DNA from 2 places in the Rhizobium sp. ZK1 genome. Region 1 is predicted to be linked to the other one. Evidence: predicted binding sites of a transcription regulator. Region 1 holds the regulator's gene; the other holds the start of a gene.
The links. Region 1 encodes PhoB, which activates phosphate uptake and scavenging genes when phosphate is short. Its sites were predicted from a motif close to TGTCATNNANCTGTCAT; they were not measured.

Region 1 (10,835 bases):
GCTGGATCTGGTCGCGATCCAGCTCGCGTTCGCTTTGAAGACGCCCCGTTTCAAACAGCGCTGCTATCGCGCGGTCGGCCAGAATTCCAGTTTCGCGAGCCATCATGCTCCATCCATAATCTGCCGCCGACAAAACCAAAGTCGGGGAATTGACGCAAGCGCAGAACGGCAGTATTGCAAATTTATCCCGTGGTGATTTGGCCGGTCGGCTTGCAGCCACGTTAAACAAGTGGCTAAAAAGACCGGGTATGAAACCGGTCTGCTTTTGCGGCCGGTTTTTTTGTTGTTTGAAAGTGGTGATGGCATGAGCAAGACTTGGCGCCCGGCAACCCAACTCGTCCACAGCGGAACGCTGCGCTCGCAATATGGCGAGACGTCAGAGGCAATCTATCTCACGCAGGGCTTCGTCTACGATACGTCCGAGGCAGCAGAGGCGCGCTTCAAGGGCGAGACGGATGGATTTATCTATGCCCGATACGGCAGCCCCACCAACGACATGTTCGAAAAGCGCATGTGCGCTCTCGAAGGCGCTGAAGATGCCCGCGCCACGGCTTCCGGCATGGCTGCCGTCACCGCCGCCATTCTCTGCCAGCTGAAGGCCGGCGATCATATCGTTGCAGCGCGTGCGCTCTTCGGCTCCTGCCGCTGGGTGGTCGAGACGCTGGCGCCGAAATACGGCATCGACTGCACGCTGGTCGACGGCCGCTATCTGGAGAACTGGGAAAAGGCGATTACGCCGAAGACCAAGGTGTTCTTCCTGGAAAGCCCGACCAACCCGACACTGGAAGTGGTCGATATAGCCGGTGTGGCCAAGCTCGCCAACCAGATCGGCGCGAAGGTCGTGGTCGACAACGTCTTTGCGACGCCGCTCTTCCAGAAGCCGCTGGAGCTCGGCGCGCATATCGTCGTCTATTCCGCGACCAAGCATATTGACGGTCAGGGCCGCTGCCTCGGCGGCGTGGTTCTCTCCGACAAGGAATGGATCGACGAGAACCTGCATGACTATTTCCGCCACACCGGCCCGGCCATGTCGCCCTTCAATGCCTGGACACTGCTGAAGGGCATCGAGACGCTGCCGCTGCGCGTCAAGCAGCAGACGCAGAACGCGGCTGATATCGCCGATTTCCTGGCCGATCAGGGCAAGGTCGCCAAAGTCATCTACCCCGGCCGCAAGGACCATCCGCAGGCCGACATCATCGCCAAGCAGATGTCGGGCGGTTCGACGCTCGTCTGCTTCGAGCTGAAGGGCGGCAAGGAAGCGGCCTTTGCGCTGCAGAACGCGCTTGAGATCGTGAAGATCTCCAACAATCTCGGCGACTCCAAGAGCCTGATCACTCATCCGGCCACGACGACGCACAAGAACCTGACGGATGAGGCCCGCGCCGAACTCGGCATTTCGCCGGGCACGGTGCGCCTCTCGGCCGGCATCGAAGACACGGACGATCTCCTTGAGGATTTCGCCCGCGCGCTGTCCAAGGTTTCGGCCTGATCTTTTCATGCATCGGCCCGAAAATCGGGATCGATTTTCGGGCCGATGCATGAGTTTCAAAGAGTAGAATGCCAGGGATCATGCCGCGACAGCAGCATTTGCCTTGAAATTAACACCGAGAGTTAGGCTTAATGAACGAAAGACCGCCCAACCGGGGTGGCGAGGCCGCGATCACTGTCCCATTTCTTGACGGATGGGGCCTCTTATAAGATACGGGTAACATATCTTGACTAAGGTGTAAGGCATGTATCGCGCCCTCACACGAGACATCGAAGTGGTTGTCGAACCCTTTTATCTGGAGGAGCAATCCGATCCGGACGATGATCGTTATGTCTGGGGTTACCGCGTCGTCATCGCCAACAACTCCGACATAGCCGTGCGCCTCGTCAACCGCTACTGGAATATTACCGACCAGAACGGGCAGATCGACGAGGTCAGCGGCCCCGGCGTCGTTGGCGAACAGCCGCGGCTGCAGCCAGGCGATACTTACGAATATTCATCGGGCTGTCCGCTGGATACGCCATCCGGCCTGATGTTCGGCCACTACCAGATGGAGACGGACGAAGGCGAGTTGTTCGATGTCGACATCCCCGCCTTCTCCTTGGATTCACCCGGCCTGCTCAGGGTGCTGAACTGATCACTCCGCCGGTGCAACCTCGTTTACCGGAAAGCGATAGGTCGTGGAGCAGAATTCGCAGGTTACGGCGATCTCGCCGTTTTCCTGGCTTTCCTCTACTTCCTCGGCGCTGAAACCCTTCAGCACGTTGCCGATCTTTTCCCGCGAACAGCTGCAACGATCGAAGACCGCGCGCGGATCGTAGACGCGCACGCCGCGTTCGTGGAAGAGGCGGAACAGCAGGCGTTCCGTGCCGACCAGCGGATCGGTCAGCTCATCGGCATCCACGGTTTCGACGAGCGAGCGGGCTTCCGCCCAGGCATCGTCCTCGATATGGGCGCGTTCGCCCGTGTCGCCATCGCCGCCGTGAAGATCGGCCTGGCGCATACGCTCCGGCGCTTCCGGCAGAAACTGGGCAACGAGGCCCCCTGCCCGCCAGCGGTGACGCGGCTTGCCATGATCGTCACGATCGAAGAGCTCGGCAGCGGCAAGGCGCACACGCGTCGGGATCTGCTCCGACTGACGGAAATAGACACCGGCGATATCTTCCAGTGAGGTACCGTCAAGCGCGACGATGCCCTGATAGGGCTGGCTGAACTTGCCCTGGTCGATGGTAAAGGCGAGCACACCCTTGCCAAGAAGCTGTTCAGGCTCGGTTTCGCCTGCCGCAATCGCCTTGTCGAGCGAGGCCTGATCGAATCGGGCATAGGCCCGGACGTTTTCCGGCGTCGAGAAATCGGCGACCAGCAGATCGACGGGACCGTCGCTCTTGGTCTGAACGGTGAATTTGCCGTCGAACTTCAGCGATGTGCCGAGCAGCACCGTGAGCACCACCACTTCCGCCAGAAGGCGGGCGACGGGTGCAGGATAATGATGACGTTCGAGGATTGAATCCAGCATCGGGCCGAGCTGGACGGCGCGACCGCGCACATCCAGCCCTTCGACCTGGAAAGGGACGACATGATCATCGCCGGCGAAATCGAACTCGCCGAGGGCGGCGGCAGCTTCTGCCATGGCTTTCACTCCTGTTTTGTCAGAGCAGCCGGCTAGCGCACCGGCTGCTTGCGCAGCCGCGAGTTTTGGACTCGCGACATCCGATTATGGTTCAGATCGCGCCCAGGCACCAAGCAAGAATCGACTTCTGCGCATGAAGACGGTTTTCCGCCTCATCGAAGACCACGGATTGCGGGCCATCGATCACCTCATCCGTCACCTCCTCACCGCGATGGGCGGGAAGGCAATGCATGAACAACGCATCTTTGCCGGCCTGCGCCATCAAATGCGCATTGACCTGATAAGGCTGGAAGACATTGTGACCGCGAGCCCGATGTTCCTGATTCATGGAGACCCAGGTATCGGTCACCACGCAATCGACGCCGGCGACCGCACGGTCAGCATCATGGTAGAGCATGATTTCGGCGCCCTCATTGCGGGCCCAGTTCAGATAGTGATCCTTCGGCTCGGAACCAAGGGGTACGGCCATGTTCATGCGGTAGCCGAAACGGGCGGCTCCTTCCACCAGGGAATGCAGCACGTTGTTGCCGTCGCCCGTCCAGGCGATCGTCTTGCCCTTGATCGGGCCGCGATGCTCTTCGAAAGTCATGACATCGGCCATGATCTGGCAGGGATGGGTATCGTCCGTCAGCGCGTTGATGACAGGCACGGTGGCATGCTCGGCGAGCTCCAGCATACGGCTGTGCTCGGTCGTGCGGATCATGATCGCATCGACATAGCGCGACAGAACCTTGGCGGTGTCACCGATCGTCTCGGCGCGGCCGAGCTGCATTTCGGTGCCCGACAGAAACAGCGTTTCGCCGCCGAGCTGGCGCATGCCGACATCGAAGGAGACGCGGGTTCGGGTCGACGGCTTCTCGAAGATCATGGCCAGCATCTTGCCGGCGAGCGGCTTGTCGGCGGTGCCGGCCTTGAATGCCTGCTTTCGCAGCTTGGCATCCTCCATGATGGTTCTGAGGTCGGATGCGGTGACTGCGGAGAGATCGAGGAAATGTTTCGGGGAAGCCATGTTCTTTACCTGCTACGCCCGCCGGCGGGCGGGGCAATATCCTATCAAGCGGTCTTCTTGACCTTGGCGGCGCGGATGCTTTCGGCGGCATGCTCGATACGGGAAATCCCTTCGCGCGCCTCCTCTGCGGTTACGACCAGCGGCGGAAGCAGACGGATGACGTTGTCGCCCGCCGGGATTGCCAGAAGATGTGCTGCGCGGATCGCCTGTAACAGCTCAGCCGAGGGAATAGCGGCCTTGATGCCGAGCAGCAGACCTTCGCCCCTGACATCCTCGATTACGTCAGGATAACGATCCTTGAGCGAGGCAAGGCCTTGGCGGAAAACGAGGGCGACATCACGCACATGCTGCAGGAAGCCGTCGGCCAGGATGATATCCAGCACCGCGCTGCCGACAGCCATGGCAAGCGGGTTGCCGCCATAGGTTGAGCCATGCGTGCCGGCTTTCATGCCGGACGCGGCCTCTGCCGTTGCAAGGCAGGCACCGAGCGGGAAACCGCCGCCGATACCCTTGGCGATGGCCATGATATCAGGCGTGATACCCGACCACTCATGGGCGAAAAGCTTGCCGGTGCGGCCGACACCTGTCTGGACCTCATCGAGGATCAGCAGCAGGCCATGCTCGTCGCAGAGCTGGCGGAGCGCCTTCATGAATTCTGACGTCGCGGGGCGGACACCGCCCTCGCCCTGCACGGGCTCGATGAGGATGGCGGCCGTCTTTTCGGTGATCGCGGCGCGGACAGCCTCGATATCGCCGAAGGGTACCTGATCGAATCCAGGGGTTTTCGGACCGAAACCTTCGAGATATTTCTCCTGGCCACCGGCGGCGATGGTCGCCAGCGTCCGGCCGTGGAAGGCGCCTTCGAAGGTGATGATATGGAAGCGCTCGGGGTGGCCCTTGGAGAACTGGTAGCGGCGCGCCGTCTTGATCGCGCATTCCAGAGCCTCAGCGCCGGAATTGGTGAAGAACACCTTGTCAGCGAAGGTGGCATCCGTCAGCCGCTTGGCAAGCTTCTCCTGGCCGGGGATCTCGTAGACGTTCGAAAGGTGCCAGACCTTGTCAGCCTGATCCTTGAGCGCGGCCACGACATGCGGGTTGCCATGCCCCACCGATGTGACGGCAACGCCCGCGCCGAAATCCAGATATCGCTCGCCGGTGTCGGTGATCAGCCAGACGCCTTCACCTCGCTCGAACCGCAATGGGGCACGAGAATAGGTGTCATAAAGCGGCGAGGCTTCAGCCATGGCGCGATCTCCTGATCAGGTTCCGGGGCACCGGACTCCGGCTAAGAAAACCAGGTCCGAAAAATTAAAAATGCCGCCTTTCGGCGGCCCGGCCCACTATTTACTTTTCGCACTGCAATGTCAACAAAACTGAGGATTTAGCGCATGCGTCAAGCCGGTAATCGGCTTTACAGGTCTATCAACAGCTAATGTTGCAGAAATGACTCTGTCGGGAAGCAAGTTGGGGAAAACTACGAATTCGGATTCATCGGATTCCTGCGACTCTTGTCACAGAGTCAGGCTCACACTAGGTTAAAGTTCAATTACTAGACTGCATGCGGCGGAACTAGTCACCAAAATTGATCGGGCGTTTCTTGCTTTGGAAGTTTCCGAGGCAACGGTGAGGGATTCTGCCATCACCAACGCGAAAGGTGGAGACAGGGCATGAACTGGACAGACGAGCGTGTCGAAAAGCTCAAGAAGCTTTGGTCGGAGGGGCTGAGCGCCAGCCAGATCGCAGCGCAACTTGGCGGCGTCAGTAGAAACGCTGTTATCGGCAAGGTTCACCGGCTCAGTCTTCCTGGCCGCGCCAAGGCCGGCGGCACGGCAACCGCTGCGCGTGCACCGAAGCGCAATACCTCGGCTCCCCGCGCCCCGAACTATGCGTCTCGCATCACCACCCGCACCGTTACCCGTCAGCAGGGCGCAACTGTCCTGAAGGAAGAGATCGAGATCGAAACTGTCGAGGAAATGGAATATGTACCGGCCAAAAACGTGGTCGTGCCTATCTCCCGTCGCCTCGGCCTGACGGAACTCACGGAACGCACCTGCAAATGGCCGGTCGGCGATCCGATGAAGGACGATTTCTACTTCTGCGGCTGCGACTCCCCGGATTCATCGCCCTATTGCAACTACCACCAGCGTCTCGCCTATCAGCCGATGAGCGAACGCCGCAAGGCTGTCCGGGTCGCCTGATCCACGCCTTGCCCAGAAATGCAGCATTTCGTCGCCCCTCTTCGCTGACGCGCAGGGGGGGCGAAATTTTTCTGCCCGTCGCAGAACTCCTGCCGTGGAACTGGTCGGTGGGGCAATAAGTGCTCAAAGCCTTCTGGCGGCCCTAAGCGGTCATTCCCGAACCCGACGATACAGGCCAGGAAACCGCCCCCGCTGTTACATATCAGCCTTGCACAATAGGACGTATGCGTTTGCCTAAGATGGGATCATAAGGCGCGTAGCTGGTGCACATGAGAGTCTCTGATATGGATTGGGTCCCTGTAGTCTTTGTTACGTTCAAGGTTCTCGCGTTGGGAACGGCCATGTTCTTCGCCATCAAGTGGCATTACGATCGAAGCGAGATGGGGGAGCGGCAAGCGGTACTGCGCACGGGCGGCAAGATGGCCGCAGTCTTCATGCTGGCGCTACTCGGCGTGGGGCTCCTCGCCTTTGTCCTTAGCAGCATGCTCGGTCTGGACCTGAGCTCCCCATGATCACATCAAGGGAGACAAGGGTGGCCGCACGAGCGAGCCGAAGCCAACGTCTCCTGATGGCGCATAGCAGCCCTCCCCATCATGGCTTCAGCCCTCGCGATGCAAGAAACATGTCGGTCAAAGTGTGAGCGAGGCAACGCCTACTCCTAAAAACGCAGCCGAATAGACAAACGGGCCGCCCGGCAAGCGAGCGACCCGTCTGGACCTCCGATCACTCGGATCAGGCTTCCATGGAATATCCCGCGCCACGAACGGTGCGGATGACATCCTGCATGTTGGAGAAGTTCAGCGCCTTGCGCAGGCGGCCGACATGGACGTCGACGGTGCGCTCGTCCACATAGATATCATGGCCCCAGACGCCATCCAGAAGCTGCGAGCGGGAGAAGACCCTGCCCGGCGACGACATCAGGAATTCGAGCAGGCGAAACTCGGTCGGGCCGAGGCGGACTTCACGGCTCTTGCGATGAACGCGATGGGTTTCGCGATCGAGCTCGATATCCCCGCACTTCAAAACGCTGGAAAGAACCTCCGGACGGGCACGACGCAGCATCGCCTTGACGCGGGCGACAAGTTCCGGCGTCGAGAAGGGCTTGACGACATAGTCGTCCGCGCCGGTCGAGAGGCCGCGAACGCGTTCGCTCTCTTCGCCGCGCGCCGTCAGCATGATGATCGGCAGACGCTCGGTCTCCGGCCGCATGCGCAGCCGGCGGCAGAGCTCGATGCCGGAAACGCCCGGCAGCATCCAGTCGAGGATGAGCAGGTCGGGCGTGCGCTCCTGAAGCCGGATTTCGGCCTCGTCGCCACGGAGGATCGTATCCACCTCGAAACCTTCCGCTTCGAGGTTGTAGCGGAGAAGCACGCTCAGCGCCTCTTCATCTTCAACAACTGCAACTCTTGGGATCATGCGTGTCAGTCTCCTAATGCATGATCCTTAAACCGGGGGTGATTTAAGCAGGGATCATGCAGGAACTCGGAATTGGCTGCACCCATGCGCGCCCGCGCGGGCGCGCATGCAATCGGCAGATCAGGATTACTCGGTGACGGCGCCAACGGTGTTGGAGCTGTCGTCCTTCGGACGTTCGCCTTCGGGCTGGGCGCCGGTTGCCATGTAGTAGATCGTCTCGGCGATATTGGTCGCATGGTCGCCGATGCGCTCGATGTTCTTGGCGCAGAAGAGAAGATGCGTGCAGCTCGTGATGTTGCGCGGATCTTCCATCATGTAGGTCAGGAGTTCGCGGAACAGCGAGGTGTACATCGCGTCGATCTCGTCGTCGCGCTCACGGATGGACTTGGCCTTGTCAGCGGAACGCGTCGTGTAGACGTCGAGCACTTCCTTGAGCTGGACGAGCGCCAGTTCGGAGAGATGCTCGAGACCGCGGGCAAGCTTGCGGGGAACGCCGGTGCTCTGGACGGCGATGACGCGCTTTGCGGTGTTCTTGCCAAGATCGCCGACGCGCTCGAGGTCGGCGGCGATGCGGATCGAACCCATGATCTCGCGAAGGTCGGAGGCCATCGGCTGGCGACGGGCGATCGTGACGATCGCCTTGTCATTGATCTCACGCTCGGCGTGATCGAGGATGACGTCGTCGGAAATGACCTTCTGGGCGAGCGCCGTATCGCCGTTGACCAGCGCACGGACGGCCTCGCCGACCATCTGTTCGGCAAGACCACCCATCTCGGAAATGCGCCGGGACAGGAATTTCAGATCGTCGTCATAGGCGGAAAAAATATGTGTCGATGCCATGGGGCTTTGTCCTCGAAAATCGGGAAGGCTTCACATCGCCAAAATCAGCCGAACCGGCCCATGATATAGTCCTGGGTGCGCGGATCGTCCGGATTGGTGAACATCTTGTCGGTATCGTTTTCCTCAACCAGATTGCCGAGGTGGAACATGGCCGTGCGCTGTGAGACGCGGGCGGCCTGCTGCATGGAATGCGTCACGATGACGATGGTGTAGTTTTCACGCAGCTCGTGGATCAGCTCTTCGACCTTTGCAGTCGCGATCGGGTCCAGCGCCGAGCAGGGCTCGTCCATCAGGATGACTTCCGGGCTGACGGCAACGGCGCGCGCGATGCACAGGCGCTGCTGCTGACCGCCGGAAAGGCCGGTACCCGATTCATGCACGCGGTCCTTGACTTCGTTCCAGAGGCCGGCGCGCTGCAGGCTGGACTCGACGATCTGGTCGAGGTCTGCCTTGGACTTGGCGAGGCCGTGGATGCGCGGGCCGTAGGAGACGTTTTCGTAGATCGACTTCGGAAACGGGTTCGGCTTCTGGAACACCATGCCGACGCGGGCGCGAAGTTCGACGACGTCGATATCGGGATCGTAGATGTCATCGCCGTCGAGCGTGATCTTGCCGGTGACCCGGCAGCCGTCGATCGTGTCGTTCATGCGGTTCAGCGAACGCAGGAAGGTGGACTTGCCGCAGCCAGACGGGCCGATCAGGGCGGTCACGGTGTTTTCGCGGATGTTCAGATTGACATCGAAAAGCGCGCGCTTCTCTCCGTAATAGACGGAGACATCCTGACCGATCATCTTATACGGGACGTTGTTCATTTTCTGGTCCAGCGCCTTCTCGACTGCAGCTTCCGTCAACATGTTCATGATCTTTACTCCGTTTACCAGCGGCGCTCAAAGCGACGACGCAAGAGGATAGCTCCGAGGTTCATGACGATCAGGAACAGGAGCAGGACGATGATGGCACCCGAGGTTCTTTCCACGAAGGCGCGTTCGGCTTCGTTGGCCCACATGTAGACCTGCACCGGAAGTGCGGTGGAAGGATCGAGCGGCGTGGTCGGCGCCTGGGCGACGAAGGCAACCATGCCGATCAGGAGCAGCGGCGCGGTTTCGCCGAGTGCGTGGGCAAGGCCGATGATCGTGCCGGTCAGGATGCCGGGCATTGCGAGCGGCAGCACATGGTGGAACACCATCTGCATCTTCGAGGCGCCGAGGCCGAGTGCGGCTGCGCGGATCGACGGCGGCACGGCACGAAGCGCCGCGCGTGTCGCGATGATGATCGTCGGCAGCGTCATCAGTGCCAGCACCAGCCCGCCGACAAGCGATGCCGAACGCGGCAGGCCGGCAAAGTTGATGAAGACCGACAGGCCGAGCAGACCGTAGACGATCGACGGAACGGCTGCGAGGTTGTTGATGTTGACTTCGATCAGGTCCGTCAGCTTGTTCTTGGGCGCAAATTCCTCGAGGTAGATCGAGGCGGCGACGCCGATCGGCAGCGAAAGGACAAGAACGATCAGCATCAGGTAGAGCGAGCCGATGAGAGCGACGCCGAGACCTGCAGCTTCGGGACGGCTGGAATTGCCGTTGACGAAGAGGCCGGTGTTGAACTGCTTGTGGAGAGCACCGCTCGCCTTCAGCTCGTTCATCCAGCCGAGCTGCTTGTCGTTCACCTTGCGGTTCTTCTCATCGACGGTGAGGTCGATCTGGCCCTTGTTGGCGCTGTCGATATTGGCATCGGCGAGTAGCGTGACATTGACGGTCTTGCCGATGATCTGGGGGTCGGCGACGACCATGTCGCGCAGCTGGATCGGCGCGCCCTTGGACAGCATGGCGGTTGCGTCGCGCACGTCAGGACGGCTGGACGCATTGATGCCAAGCTGCTTGACGATCGCGTCGCGCAGGAGAACCGGGTAGTTGGCGGCGATCAGAACCGAGGAATCGGTCGCACGCTTGTTGTCCGGGTCGATGGTCTTCTCAGTGAACTCGATCGGCAGCGTGATCGCCGTCTGCTGGAAGGCGGTATAGCCATTACCGATGACCGTCCACAGGAGGATAAACAGGAAGATCAGGCCGAAGGCGATCGCGGCGATACCATAGGCCTGGAAGCGGCGCTCGGCGGCATAACGGCGCTTGATGCCGATGTCGCGACGCGCGGGCGCCTTGGAAACGGTCACTCCGGCGACGGGGGAAACAATATTCGTCATTCGTACTGCTCCCGGTATTTGCGCACGATGTAGAGCGCGTAGATGTTCAGGCAGAG
Region 2 (10,835 bases), 350 kb from region 1:
CCGCAGCACCCCTGAGTCGGCCGCCGGCCCGCCCTCCGCTTGCCGGGACTGCTGTCGTCCAGCCACCCGTTGCTGCGCAGCCAGCCGCGCAATCGCCCTTTACCCAGGCCGCGCCGGTCATCCAGCCGACGCAGCCGCAGTCCGAAGTGCTGCCCGTGGCGCGCGTCGAAATCGCCGCCGCTGCCCCGTCGCCGCTTCGTCCGGCCCGCATGATCGTCGAAAAAGTCGATGCATCCGGCTACGAATTCCCGCCGCGCGCCCTGCTGCAGGAGCCGCCGGAGCGGCTTGGCGAGATCATGTCGCAGGAAACGCTGGAGCAGAATGCCGGCCTTCTCGAAAGCGTGCTGGAGGATTTCGGCGTCAAGGGCGAGATCATCCATGTCCGCCCTGGTCCTGTCGTCACACTCTATGAATTCGAGCCGGCGCCCGGCGTAAAATCATCCCGCGTCATCGGCCTTGCCGATGATATTGCCCGATCCATGTCGGCACTGTCTGCCCGTGTGGCTGTCGTTCCCGGCCGCAACGTCATCGGCATCGAACTGCCGAATGCGACGCGTGAAACCGTCTATTTCCGCGAGATGATCGAAAGCGACGATTTCGACAAGAGCGGCTACAAGCTGGCGCTCGGACTCGGCAAGACGATCGGCGGCGAACCCGTGATCGCCGAACTCGCGAAGATGCCGCATCTGCTCGTTGCCGGCACGACCGGCTCGGGCAAGTCCGTTGCCATCAACACCATGATCCTGTCGCTGCTCTACCGCATGACGCCGGAACAGTGCCGCCTGATCATGGTCGATCCCAAGATGCTGGAACTCTCCGTCTATGACGGCATCCCGCACCTGCTGACGCCCGTCGTCACCGACCCCAAGAAGGCTGTCATGGCGCTGAAATGGGCGGTGCGCGAGATGGAGGAGCGCTATCGCAAGATGTCGCGCCTCGGCGTCCGCAATATCGACGGCTATAACGGCCGCGTCTCCCTGGCCCGTGAAAAGGGCGAGACCATCCATATCATGGTCCAGGTCGGCTTCGACCGGCAGACCGGTGCGCCGATCGAGGAGCAGCAGGAACTGGATCTCGCGCCGATGCCGTATATCGTCGTCATCGTCGACGAAATGGCCGACCTGATGATGGTCGCCGGCAAGGAGATCGAAGGCGCAATCCAGCGTCTCGCACAGATGGCGCGTGCTGCCGGCATCCATCTCATCATGGCAACCCAGCGCCCGTCAGTCGATGTCATCACCGGCACGATCAAGGCGAACTTCCCGACCCGCATTTCCTTCCAGGTGACTTCGAAGATCGACAGCCGCACGATCCTCGGCGAGCAGGGCGCCGAACAGCTGCTCGGCCAGGGCGACATGCTGCATATGCAGGGCGGCGGCCGCATTGCTCGTGTCCACGGCCCCTTCGTTTCCGACGCGGAAGTCGAGAAGGTCGTGGCACATCTGAAGACGCAGGGCCGGCCGGAATATCTTGATACCGTCACGGCCGGCGAGGACGATGAAGCCGAGGATGAAGAGGACGGCGCGGTCTTCGACAAGAGCGCCATGGGCGCTGAGGATGGCGACGAGCTTTACCAGCAGGCCGTCAAGGTCGTCATGCGCGACAAGAAGTGCTCGACCTCCTACATCCAGCGCCGTCTCGGCATCGGCTATAACCGTGCCGCCTCGCTGGTCGAGCGCATGGAGAAGGAAGGGCTGGTTGGCCCGGCAAACCACGTCGGCAAACGTGAAATCGTCTCAGGCCGCGGCGATAACGAATAATCCGAGCGCGGCTGGTTACTGCTCCTCAGAAGCCAGCCGCAGCGTCTCCAACACGAAGTCGCGCTTGCCTCCGGTATAATAATCCCAATCGTCATTTGCCTCGCCCATGAGCTTCAGCTTGAGGGCGGCATAGGCGTTCGCTCTTTCTGGATGGGAGCGGAGATAATCCCGAAAAGCGATCCGGTCTCGCAGCACGGCATTGTCCGCCGAGCAGAGATAGAGCCGGGCGCCGTGTGAGCCTTTGCCGCTGGTGAAGGTCCAGGTCTGTTGCTGGTATTTGTCGCCGTGAAAGGTGAAGGCGCCAAGCGATTGCGCACGCTCGATCGCCTCGGGAAGGGCATCCGCGCTCGCAAAGGCGGCGTGCAGGTCGATCTTTGGCTTGGCGGCCAGTCCGGGGACGGATGTGCTGCCGACGTGATGAAAGACGGGATGGAGACCGGCGAACAACGGCTCGAGCTCACCGACGATCCGACGGAAGAGAGACGGCCATTCCGGGTCATAGTCGACGACGCGAATGGCCATTCTCATATCCTTATCTTGTTCAGGCGATTTCCTTCAGGAAGCCGTCCAGGAGATCGATCATCTTGCGCTCGGCCTCCTCAAGCGAATCGCTATTGTCCAATTCCACGACATCATAATCGCCACGCACTGTCAGCGGGCCGCGAGCAAGACGGGCCATGATATCCTCATGCGTCTCGCGGCCACGAGCCTCCAGGCGGCCGGCCAGCACTTCCGGGCGGGCCGTCACATTGATGACCTTCAGCCGCGGGAAGGCGGCCTGGAAACGGTGTAGCGCCGAACGCGAACCGTTCGCAACGACAATGTGGCCCCTGGCGAGCGAGACGGAAACTTCTGCCGGAATGGCGTATTTGAGACCATGCGCCTCCCACCACACGGCAAAGGCGCCGGACTGCTCCATCGATGCGAATCCCGCATCCGAAACGGCGAGGTGATCCTCTCCGCCGGCATCACCTTCACGAGTGATGACGCGGCGGGCAAAATGCACGTCCTCCCGGCGATCGAAATGCCGGGCCGCAAGGTTCATCAGCGTGTCCTTGCCGGCCCCGCTCGGACCGACGACGACGACCATGATGCCGCGTTCGGCACCGGCGCCCGGATGGGGCTCGTGTGACATCATCATGCGACACGGCGTCCTTCGCGCCAGACGGAACGCGTCACCGGCACGCCATGCGAACGGTGAACGCGGACGAGATCGGCACGTAGGCCGGTTTCGATGCGGCCGCGATCGTTGAGACCGACGGTGCGTGCTGGTGTGGCCGTGACCATCGCGATCGCCTTCGACAAGGTAATGCCCTCAACCTCGTCGGCAAGAATGAAGGGCGCATGCAGCAGGCTAAGCGGCACATAGTCGGACGAAAGCACGTCGAGAACGCCGAGCTGCGCCAGATCACGCGCGGCGATATTGCCGGAATGCGATTTGCCGCGCACGATGTTCGGTGCGCCCATCAGAACGCTCATGCCGTTTTCATGCGACAACCGGGCTGCGTCAATGCTGGTCGGGAATTCGGCCAGGCGAACGCCGTTTTCGATCGCCTCATCGACATGGGCAGGTGTGGCATCGTCATGGCTTGCGACGGTGATGCCGCGTTCGGCGCAGACCTTGGAGATTGCGTCCCGATTGGGCGTTGAATTACGATCGGACTCGGCGATGCGTCTGGCGCAGAAACGGGCGAACTCCTCGTCCGTGAGACCGCGCTTCTTCTGATAATAAAAGATGTACTGGTCCATTGTCTGGAACTGGCGCTGGCCGGGCGCATGGTCCATCAGCGAAACGAGACGGACATAGGGATCGTTCTCGAAATCGGCGAAGTGCTGCAGCACATTGTCGGCTGAAACCTCGCAACGCAGATGGATGAGGTGTTCGGCGCGCAGGCGCCCTTCCTTCTCGGCGGACTGGATGGCATCGGCCATCTCGCGCATCTCGCCGTGCTCGAAACCGCCGTCTTCGTCAGCGCCCATGCGCAGGCAGTCGAAGACCGTGGTGATGCCTGAGGTGACGATCTGCGCATCGTGGGCCTGGATGGCCGCCGTCTTGTTCCAGCGGATGCCAGGACGCGGTGAATAGTGGCCTTCCAGATGGTCCGTATGCAGCTCGACGAGGCCGGGAATGATGTAATCGCCCTCGAAATCCTCGCCGGCTAATGAACTGCCTTCCGAAATATCGGCGATCCTGCCGTCACGGATCAGGATAGACCCCGAAAGGATATCGTTCTGGAGAACGATACGGGCGTTTGAAAGAACGGTTTCTTTGCTCATATCAGAAAATCTTTCAGCTTCTGGCGCCAGCAAGAGGCAGCCATGTGTGGACTTTGAAAGGCGCGCCGCGCACCTCTTCGCTAAAGACGGCAAGGCCGGAAATGTGAAGCGGCCTGCCGGTGAAAGCTGAGAAACGCTCCGTCAGGATCGCTTTCATCACTTCCGCGCGCTCTTCCGGCACCTGGCCGGTCAGCGTCATATGGAAGCCGAAGTCATCCATGACATATGGATAGCCCCAGCGCATGAGATTATTGCGCTGGCTCTCGGAGAGTCGTTCCGGTTTGCGCCTGATAATATCGGCCTCGGAGAGTGCTGCCCGGAATGGCTCGAAAGACTTTACCACCTTTGCCGCGAAATCCTGAAGCGGTTGGTGCAACGAACCCGGCACAAGCGCGAAGAAGCGACCAAGCTGGCCGAGCACCAGTTCCGGGATGTCGAAGGCCGGCGTGTTGGCGACGAAATCTTCGACAACCGTCATCAGATCCTTTTCGGTCACGGAGGAGGCAAGCTCGAAAGGCGCCTTGATCGTCGCATGGAAGCCATAGCGGCGCGGATCGGCCGTCAGTTCGAATTGTTCGTGTGCCGGCAGCGTCTCGTATTCGGGTGCAGGATAGGTCTCGCCGGTAAAGGCATTGCGGCCGAGCCAGACAGAGGCAGCATCCGTCAGGGAATGATCCTTAGACGGCGAAAAATAGAGAGCGTAGCGCAAGGCTTTTATCCTGGAGATCGTCCGAACGGGGAGCGCAATGTGCATTGATTTGGCGGCGAACCGCAAGCACGCTCCGGCTAAAAGATTTCCATGACAGAATGATGATGACGGCAGGCCGTCATCATCTTTTGATCGGGCTTAGCGGCCCGCCTTGGTGCCCATCAGACGATGGCGCAGCGCATTCGATGCGGTATCGAACAGGAAGACGACGATCAGGATCAGGATGACCATGTATGCGACGTTTTCCCAATTGGAATTGGTGCGCATGGCTTCCCAGAGCTTGAGACCGATACCGCCGGCGCCAACGGCGCCGATGATCGTCGCGCCGCGTACGTTCGATTCCCACTGGTAGAGCGTTTGGCTGACGATGACGGGAACGATCTGCGGCATGATGCCGTAGCGATGCACCAGCACGGTCGAGGCGCCTGTCGACTTCACGCCTTCGCGCGGTTTGTTGTCGATATTCTCGAGACCTTCCGAGTAGAGCTTGCCGAGCGTGCCGGTCTCCGTGAGGAAGATGGCGCCGGAACCGGCAAGAGGGCCGGGGCCGAAGGCGCGCGTCAGGAACAGCGCCCAGATCAGCATGTCGACCGAACGGAGGAAGTCGAAGAAGCGCTTCAGGGCCTGGTTCAGAAACCTGTTTGGCGTGATGTTGCGCGCTGCCATGAAGGCGAGCGGGAAGGCTGCGAGCGAACCGAGCAACGTGCCGAGGAAAGCCATCACGATGGTCTGGAAGAGCTTGGTCCAGACATCGCCATGCTGCCATTCGCTGTTGTTCCAGATATTGTCGAAAGCGAGCGACAGGTTCGACTGATCGGGATGGATCCGCGGGCCGGAGAGGATGAGACTGATGACCTCGCTTGCCTGCTTGTCGAAGAAGGGCGACTGAGTATCGAAGACGAAGTTCGCCCAGCCGATAAATCGCTTGCGCACCTTCACACGGTCGACGGAAATGCTGACATCCCCTGCAAAACCAAGATTGGCGAGCACGTTGTCATCATAGACCGTCATCCAGCCCGGAACCGGACCGACGACTTTCGGTGCGCCGCTGGAAACATCGACCGGCACTGTCATGCCATGGGCAACGATCGTCGTCTGGCTCTTGCTGACCGTCACCGTGCGGCCGCTGCCGCTGACGAGGACCGTGATGCTGCCATCTGTGTTGGTTTTCAGCCAATCCGGATGCGGATCGTCGCCAAGCGGTGAGAAGCGCGGATAGCGCGTCTGGATCGTGCCATCGTCCTGGATACGGAATTCCGGCTGTACGTCATAGCTGATCCACTGGCTCATATAGATGCCGAAGCGTTCCCAGTGAGCTTCCGCGACGAGCTTCGGCAGATCGAAGAACCAGACGGCATAGATGCCGTAGAGGATTGTTGCGAGGACGATGAGGAGACCGCCGAAACGCTGGCGGAAGGACCGGTGGAAATATTCCGGATAGCGCGTTTCGATCTCATGCATGCGGTTTGCGTCGATGACCGTCATGGCAGCCTCAATGTTGCAGGAGGAAGGCGTGTTCGCCGACGAGACGGCGGCGCAGCCAGGCGGAGAATTGGTCGACCGCGACGATCGTCACGAAGAGCAGCAGCACGAGCGCCACGGTCTTCGCGCCGAAACCGCGGGAAATGGAAAGCTTGAGTTCTTCACCGATACCGCCGCCGCCGACGGCGCCGATGATGGTCGATGCACGTACGTTGATCTCGAGGCGCAGCAGCGCATAGGAAGCATAGTTCGGCATGACCTGCGGCAGGGCGGCGAAACGCACGCGCTCCAGCCAGTTCGCGCCGACGGCCCGCATGCCTTCGTCCGGTTTCATGTCGATATTCTCGGCGACTTCATAGAAGAGCTTGCCGAGCGCGCCGATCGTATGGAGCGTGATCGCGATGATTGCTGCCACCGGTCCGATCGAGAGGATCGCCGAAAACAGGCCGGCGATGACGATCTCCGGGAAGGCGCGCAGGAATTCCATGATGCGCTTGGTAAAGATGCGCAGCGGCCAGTTCTTCGTCAGATTGCGTGCAGCAAAGAAGCTGAGCGGAACGGCGAAGATGAAGGCGATGATGGTCGAGACGAGCGCGATATTGATCGTGATGATCATCAGCTCGAAATATTCCGGAATGTAGAAGCTGCCCCAGACATAGACACGGCCATTGGCGAAGTTGAATTCCTCGCCGCCCTTGTCATTCGGGCTCGCAATATCGAAAAGCGCGCGCCAGACATCGGCCCAGTCTTTCGGGATGAGCCAGCTCAGGAAGTCGAAGAGGTGCGGCAGGCGGTCGAAGAAATGACCGGCATTGCTCTCGTCGGCAAAGCGAACGGAGCTTACAAAGGCGACGATGAGGATCACCAGGCCAAGGGCGGTGTAGAAACGCCTCCTGGCGATCATCCTGTCCCAGGCAGTGGCGATTTCCTTCGTGCTCTGCATTGGCACATGCTGCGTATCGGCAATAGTCATGAACGCCTCGCCTGGTCACAAGAAAAAAGGGCGGCCGTTGCCGGCCGCCCCGCATACGGATGGCGCAATCAGCCGCCGATCGTCGCGCGACGGGTTTCGATCACCGCGTTGTAAAACTCAGGCGTTACCTTGACGTAGCCGGCATAGTCGCCGCCTTCGATCGCTTCAAAGCAGCTCTTGTCCTTCTCGGGCAGAGCCATGAAGAAGTCGGTGAGCTTTGCCTTCCATTCGTCGCCAAGCTTGTTGCTGACGACGAGCGGGCCGTTCGGGATCAGCGGGGACTGCCACAACTGCACGATGTCGCTCATGTTCAGAGCGCCCTTGTCGACCATCTTGCGGAGGTTGCCGGAGCTGTATCCATCCTTGAAGTCGCCAACGCCGGACGCCCAGGTCACACCGACATCAACCTTCTTGTCGAGGACTGCGAGGACGTTGTTTTCGTGGCCGCCGTTGAAGGAGGTCGAGCTGTAGAACTCCTCAACCGGCATGCCGAGGTCCTTCGGCAGCGTGACCTTTGGAACGAGGTAACCCGAGGTGGAGTCCGGATCGGCATAGCCGAGCTTCTTGCCCTTGGTGTCGGCAAGTGTCTTGAAACCGGAATCCTTACGAGCGACCAGAACCGAGTAGTAACCCGTTGCGCCGTCGGTCTGCTTGGTGGTGAGGATCGGCGTGACGGCCTTTTCGTCCTTGATGAAGGTCGCAGCGTAGCCGGAAGCGCCGAGTTCGGCGAAGTCGAGTGTGCCGCCGAGCAGGCCCTGGATAACGCCGTCATAGTCGGCAGCCGGGAAGAGCGAAACCTTCTCGAAGCCGAACTCCTTCTTCAGGTCATCCTGAAGGCAGGCATAGTTGCGCAACCGGTCCGCTTCGTTCTCTCCACCGAGGATGCCGACGCGGAATTCCTTGAGATCAGCGGCATTGGCAGCGCCGGCTGCGAGCGACAGGATCGCCGTAGCCGCAAAAAGTGCTTTCTTCAACATGGGTTCTCTCCAGAATGACCGGGGGTCCGGTCGTTTTTGTTACGAAGAAATGTGCCCTTGACGCGGGCGTTCGATCGCGGCCGCCCCTCTCACAGACCGGCCAGCGCCAGCGGTTGATTGCCGGCGGATTGGTTTTCGGCTCCTTCCGGAGCCATGTTGATTGCGGTCGAGGTCATCGTTTCGTCGATGCCCGCACCGTCCTTGTCCGTGCCGTAGATTTCTTTCACGGCCTCGGCGGTCAGCTCGGAGGGCTTTCCGTCGAAAACGACGCGGCCGCCTGCCATGCCGACGATGCGTTCGCAGTAGTTGCGGGCCGTATCGAGCGTGTGCAGGTTGGTGATGACGGTAATGCCTTCGCGCTCGTTGATGTCGCGGAGCGCATCCATGACGATCTTGGCGTTCAGCGGGTCGAGCGAGGCGATTGGCTCATCGGCTAGAACCATCTTCGGGTTCTGCATCAGCGCTCGGGCAATCGCCACGCGCTGCTGCTGACCGCCCGAAAGCGTGCCGGCAGCCTGCAGCGCCGTCTGCTCGATGCCGAGGCGTTCCAATGCAGCAATCGCGTGGATGCGTTCTTCGCGGCTGAAGACGTTGAGCAGGCTAAGGATCGTCGAGCGGTGGTTCAGGCGGCCGAGCATGACGTTGGTGAGCACGTCGAGGCGCGGCACGAGGTTGAACTGCTGGAAGATCATGGCGCAGTCGCGCTGCCAGTTGCGCAGTGCCTGGCCGCGAAGGCCGGAAACCTCGACACCACCGAAATGGATGGTGCCGGAGGAGGGTTCCTGCAGTCGGTTGATCATGCGCAGGAGCGTGGACTTGCCGGCGCCGGAACGGCCGATGATGCCGACCATCTGACCCTGAGGAATGTCCAGCGTTACGGAGTCGACAGCGAGCTTTTTTCCGAACCGGCGTGTGACATTCTTCAGCTCGAACATCATGCTCTTCCCTCGCATTGCAGGCTTGCTTCTGGGATCGCATTAGTCCCGCTTCATGAACCTCGCATGTCAGTTTTGTGTAAGTCCTGTCACAAACCCTGCGCTGCAGCATTCTGCTCAGCCGCCGTATCGGGAGAGGAAGTCTTCGGCGCCAAGTGCCCGGAAATCAGGCAATGCATCGCGCAGCCGGTCGTGTTCCCAGTCCCACCAAGCAAGCCCATCCATGCGCTCGCCGATCTCCTTCGGAAATCGCTCGCGGATGAGCTTGGCCGGCACGCCGCCGACGATCGTGTAGGGAGCGACATCCTTCGAGACGACTGCGCCTGCACCGATCACGGCCCCGTTGCCGACAGTCACGCCGGGCAGGATCGTCGCGCCATGACCGATCCAGACATCATTGCCGATGACGACCCGGTTGGAGCGGCGCCATTCGAAGAATTCCGTCTCCATGTCGGCATCCGGCCAGTAGTCGATGGCACGGTAGGTGAAGTGGTGCAGCGTCGCGCGCCAAGTCGGATGGTTGGTGGCGTTGATGCGCACCGCAGCAGCGATGTTGACGAACTTGCCGATCGTTGCGCACCAGATGGAGCCGTCCTGCATGATGTAGGAATAGTCGCCGAACTCCGCCTCGCTGATCCGGCAGCGCTCGGAGACTTCCGTATAGCGGCCGAAGGTCGAGTTGGAGACGGAGGCGGTCTCGTGGAAATAGGGCTCGATGCCCAGCTTGCGGCTCATGCGGCGATCGCCTTTCGCGGAGAGAATTGCTGAACGTCGAGAATGCGGTCGGCGGTTGCCTCGCGCACTTCCTCATCGTGGAAGATGCCGAGCAGCGCGACGCCCGCCTTCTTCTTTTCCTCGATCATGCCGACGACGACGGCCCGGTTCTTCGCGTCGAGCGAGGCGGTCGGCTCGTCGAGCAGCAGGATCGTATGATCGGTGATGAAGCCACGGGCGATGTTGACGCGCTGCTGCTCGCCGCCGGAGAACGTGGCGGGCGGCAGCTGCCAGAGCGCTTCCGGCAGGTTGAGCTTTTCGAGCAGCGCTGCGGCCTTTTGCCTGGCGCTTGCGGCAGCTTCTCCCCGCGCGAGCAGCGGCTCGGCGACGACGTCAATCGCCGCAACGCGGGGAACCGTGCGCAGGAACTGGCTGACATAGCCGAGCGTCTGGCGCCGCACGTCGAGAATGGTGCGCGGGTCGGCGGCGGCGAGGTCGACGATCTTGCCGTTGTGATCAACGAGGATCTGGCCGGTATCGACGGCATAATTGCCGTAGATCATCTTGAGCAGCGAGCTTTTGCCGATACCTGAGGGGCCACCGAGCACGACACATTCGCCCGATGCCACCGAGAAGGAGACATCCGAGACAACAGGCAGCTTGATGCCGTCGCGCAGATGCATGATGAAGCTCTTGGCGACTTCTGAAACGACGAGGGGCGTTGCCATGGTTCTTAAACCTGCAGGATCGAGGAAACGAGGAGTTGGGTATAGGGCTCGCGCGGGTCGTCCAGCACGCGGTCGGTCAGACCCTGCTCGATGACAAAGCCGTCCTTCATCACCATCATGCGATGAGAGAGAAGGCGGGCGACGGCGAGGTCATGCGTGACGATGATGGCCGAGAGGCCGAGATCGTTGACGAGGCCGCGCACCAGATCGAGCAGACGCGCCTGCACCGAGACGTCGAGACCGCCGGTCGGCTCGTCCATGAAGACGAGGCGCGGGCCGG

Region 2: a site for PhoB is predicted at 4,837-4,853, ahead of ACK9YZ_RS21610 (DUF1045 domain-containing protein). Genes of this name have one in related genera too.

What each region holds. Positions count from the first base shown of each region.
Region 1 covers NZ_CP180586.1:150,462-161,296, reverse strand. The annotation lists gene ACK9YZ_RS00810 (2'-deoxycytidine 5'-triphosphate deaminase) at 1-106, opposite strand, end outside; SAM riboswitch at 180-258, shown strand; gene ACK9YZ_RS00805 (O-succinylhomoserine sulfhydrylase) at 305-1,489, shown strand; gene apaG (Co2+/Mg2+ efflux protein ApaG) at 1,734-2,126, shown strand; gene ACK9YZ_RS00795 (Hsp33 family molecular chaperone) at 2,127-3,119, opposite strand; gene argF (ornithine carbamoyltransferase) at 3,211-4,128, opposite strand; gene ACK9YZ_RS00785 (aspartate aminotransferase family protein) at 4,173-5,372, opposite strand; gene ACK9YZ_RS00780 (GcrA family cell cycle regulator) at 5,796-6,326, shown strand; gene ACK9YZ_RS00775 (hypothetical protein) at 6,668-6,838, shown strand; gene phoB (phosphate regulon transcriptional regulator PhoB) at 7,059-7,742, opposite strand; gene phoU (phosphate signaling complex protein PhoU) at 7,869-8,582, opposite strand; gene pstB (phosphate ABC transporter ATP-binding protein PstB) at 8,627-9,442, opposite strand; gene pstA (phosphate ABC transporter permease PstA) at 9,457-10,779, opposite strand; gene pstC (phosphate ABC transporter permease subunit PstC) at 10,776-10,835, opposite strand, start outside.
Region 2 covers NZ_CP180586.1:4,300,436-4,311,270, forward strand. The annotation lists gene ACK9YZ_RS21590 (DNA translocase FtsK) at 1-1,760, shown strand, start outside; gene ACK9YZ_RS21595 (GrpB family protein) at 1,776-2,282, opposite strand; gene phnN (phosphonate metabolism protein/1,5-bisphosphokinase (PRPP-forming) PhnN) at 2,302-2,898, opposite strand; gene ACK9YZ_RS21605 (alpha-D-ribose 1-methylphosphonate 5-triphosphate diphosphatase) at 2,898-4,037, opposite strand; gene ACK9YZ_RS21610 (DUF1045 domain-containing protein) at 4,051-4,746, opposite strand; gene phnE (phosphonate ABC transporter, permease protein PhnE) at 4,885-6,231, opposite strand; gene phnE (phosphonate ABC transporter, permease protein PhnE) at 6,239-7,201, opposite strand; gene phnD (phosphonate ABC transporter substrate-binding protein) at 7,270-8,178, opposite strand; gene phnC (phosphonate ABC transporter ATP-binding protein) at 8,268-9,113, opposite strand; gene ACK9YZ_RS21635 (DapH/DapD/GlmU-related protein) at 9,231-9,848, opposite strand; gene phnL (phosphonate C-P lyase system protein PhnL) at 9,845-10,555, opposite strand; gene phnK (phosphonate C-P lyase system protein PhnK) at 10,561-10,835, opposite strand, start outside.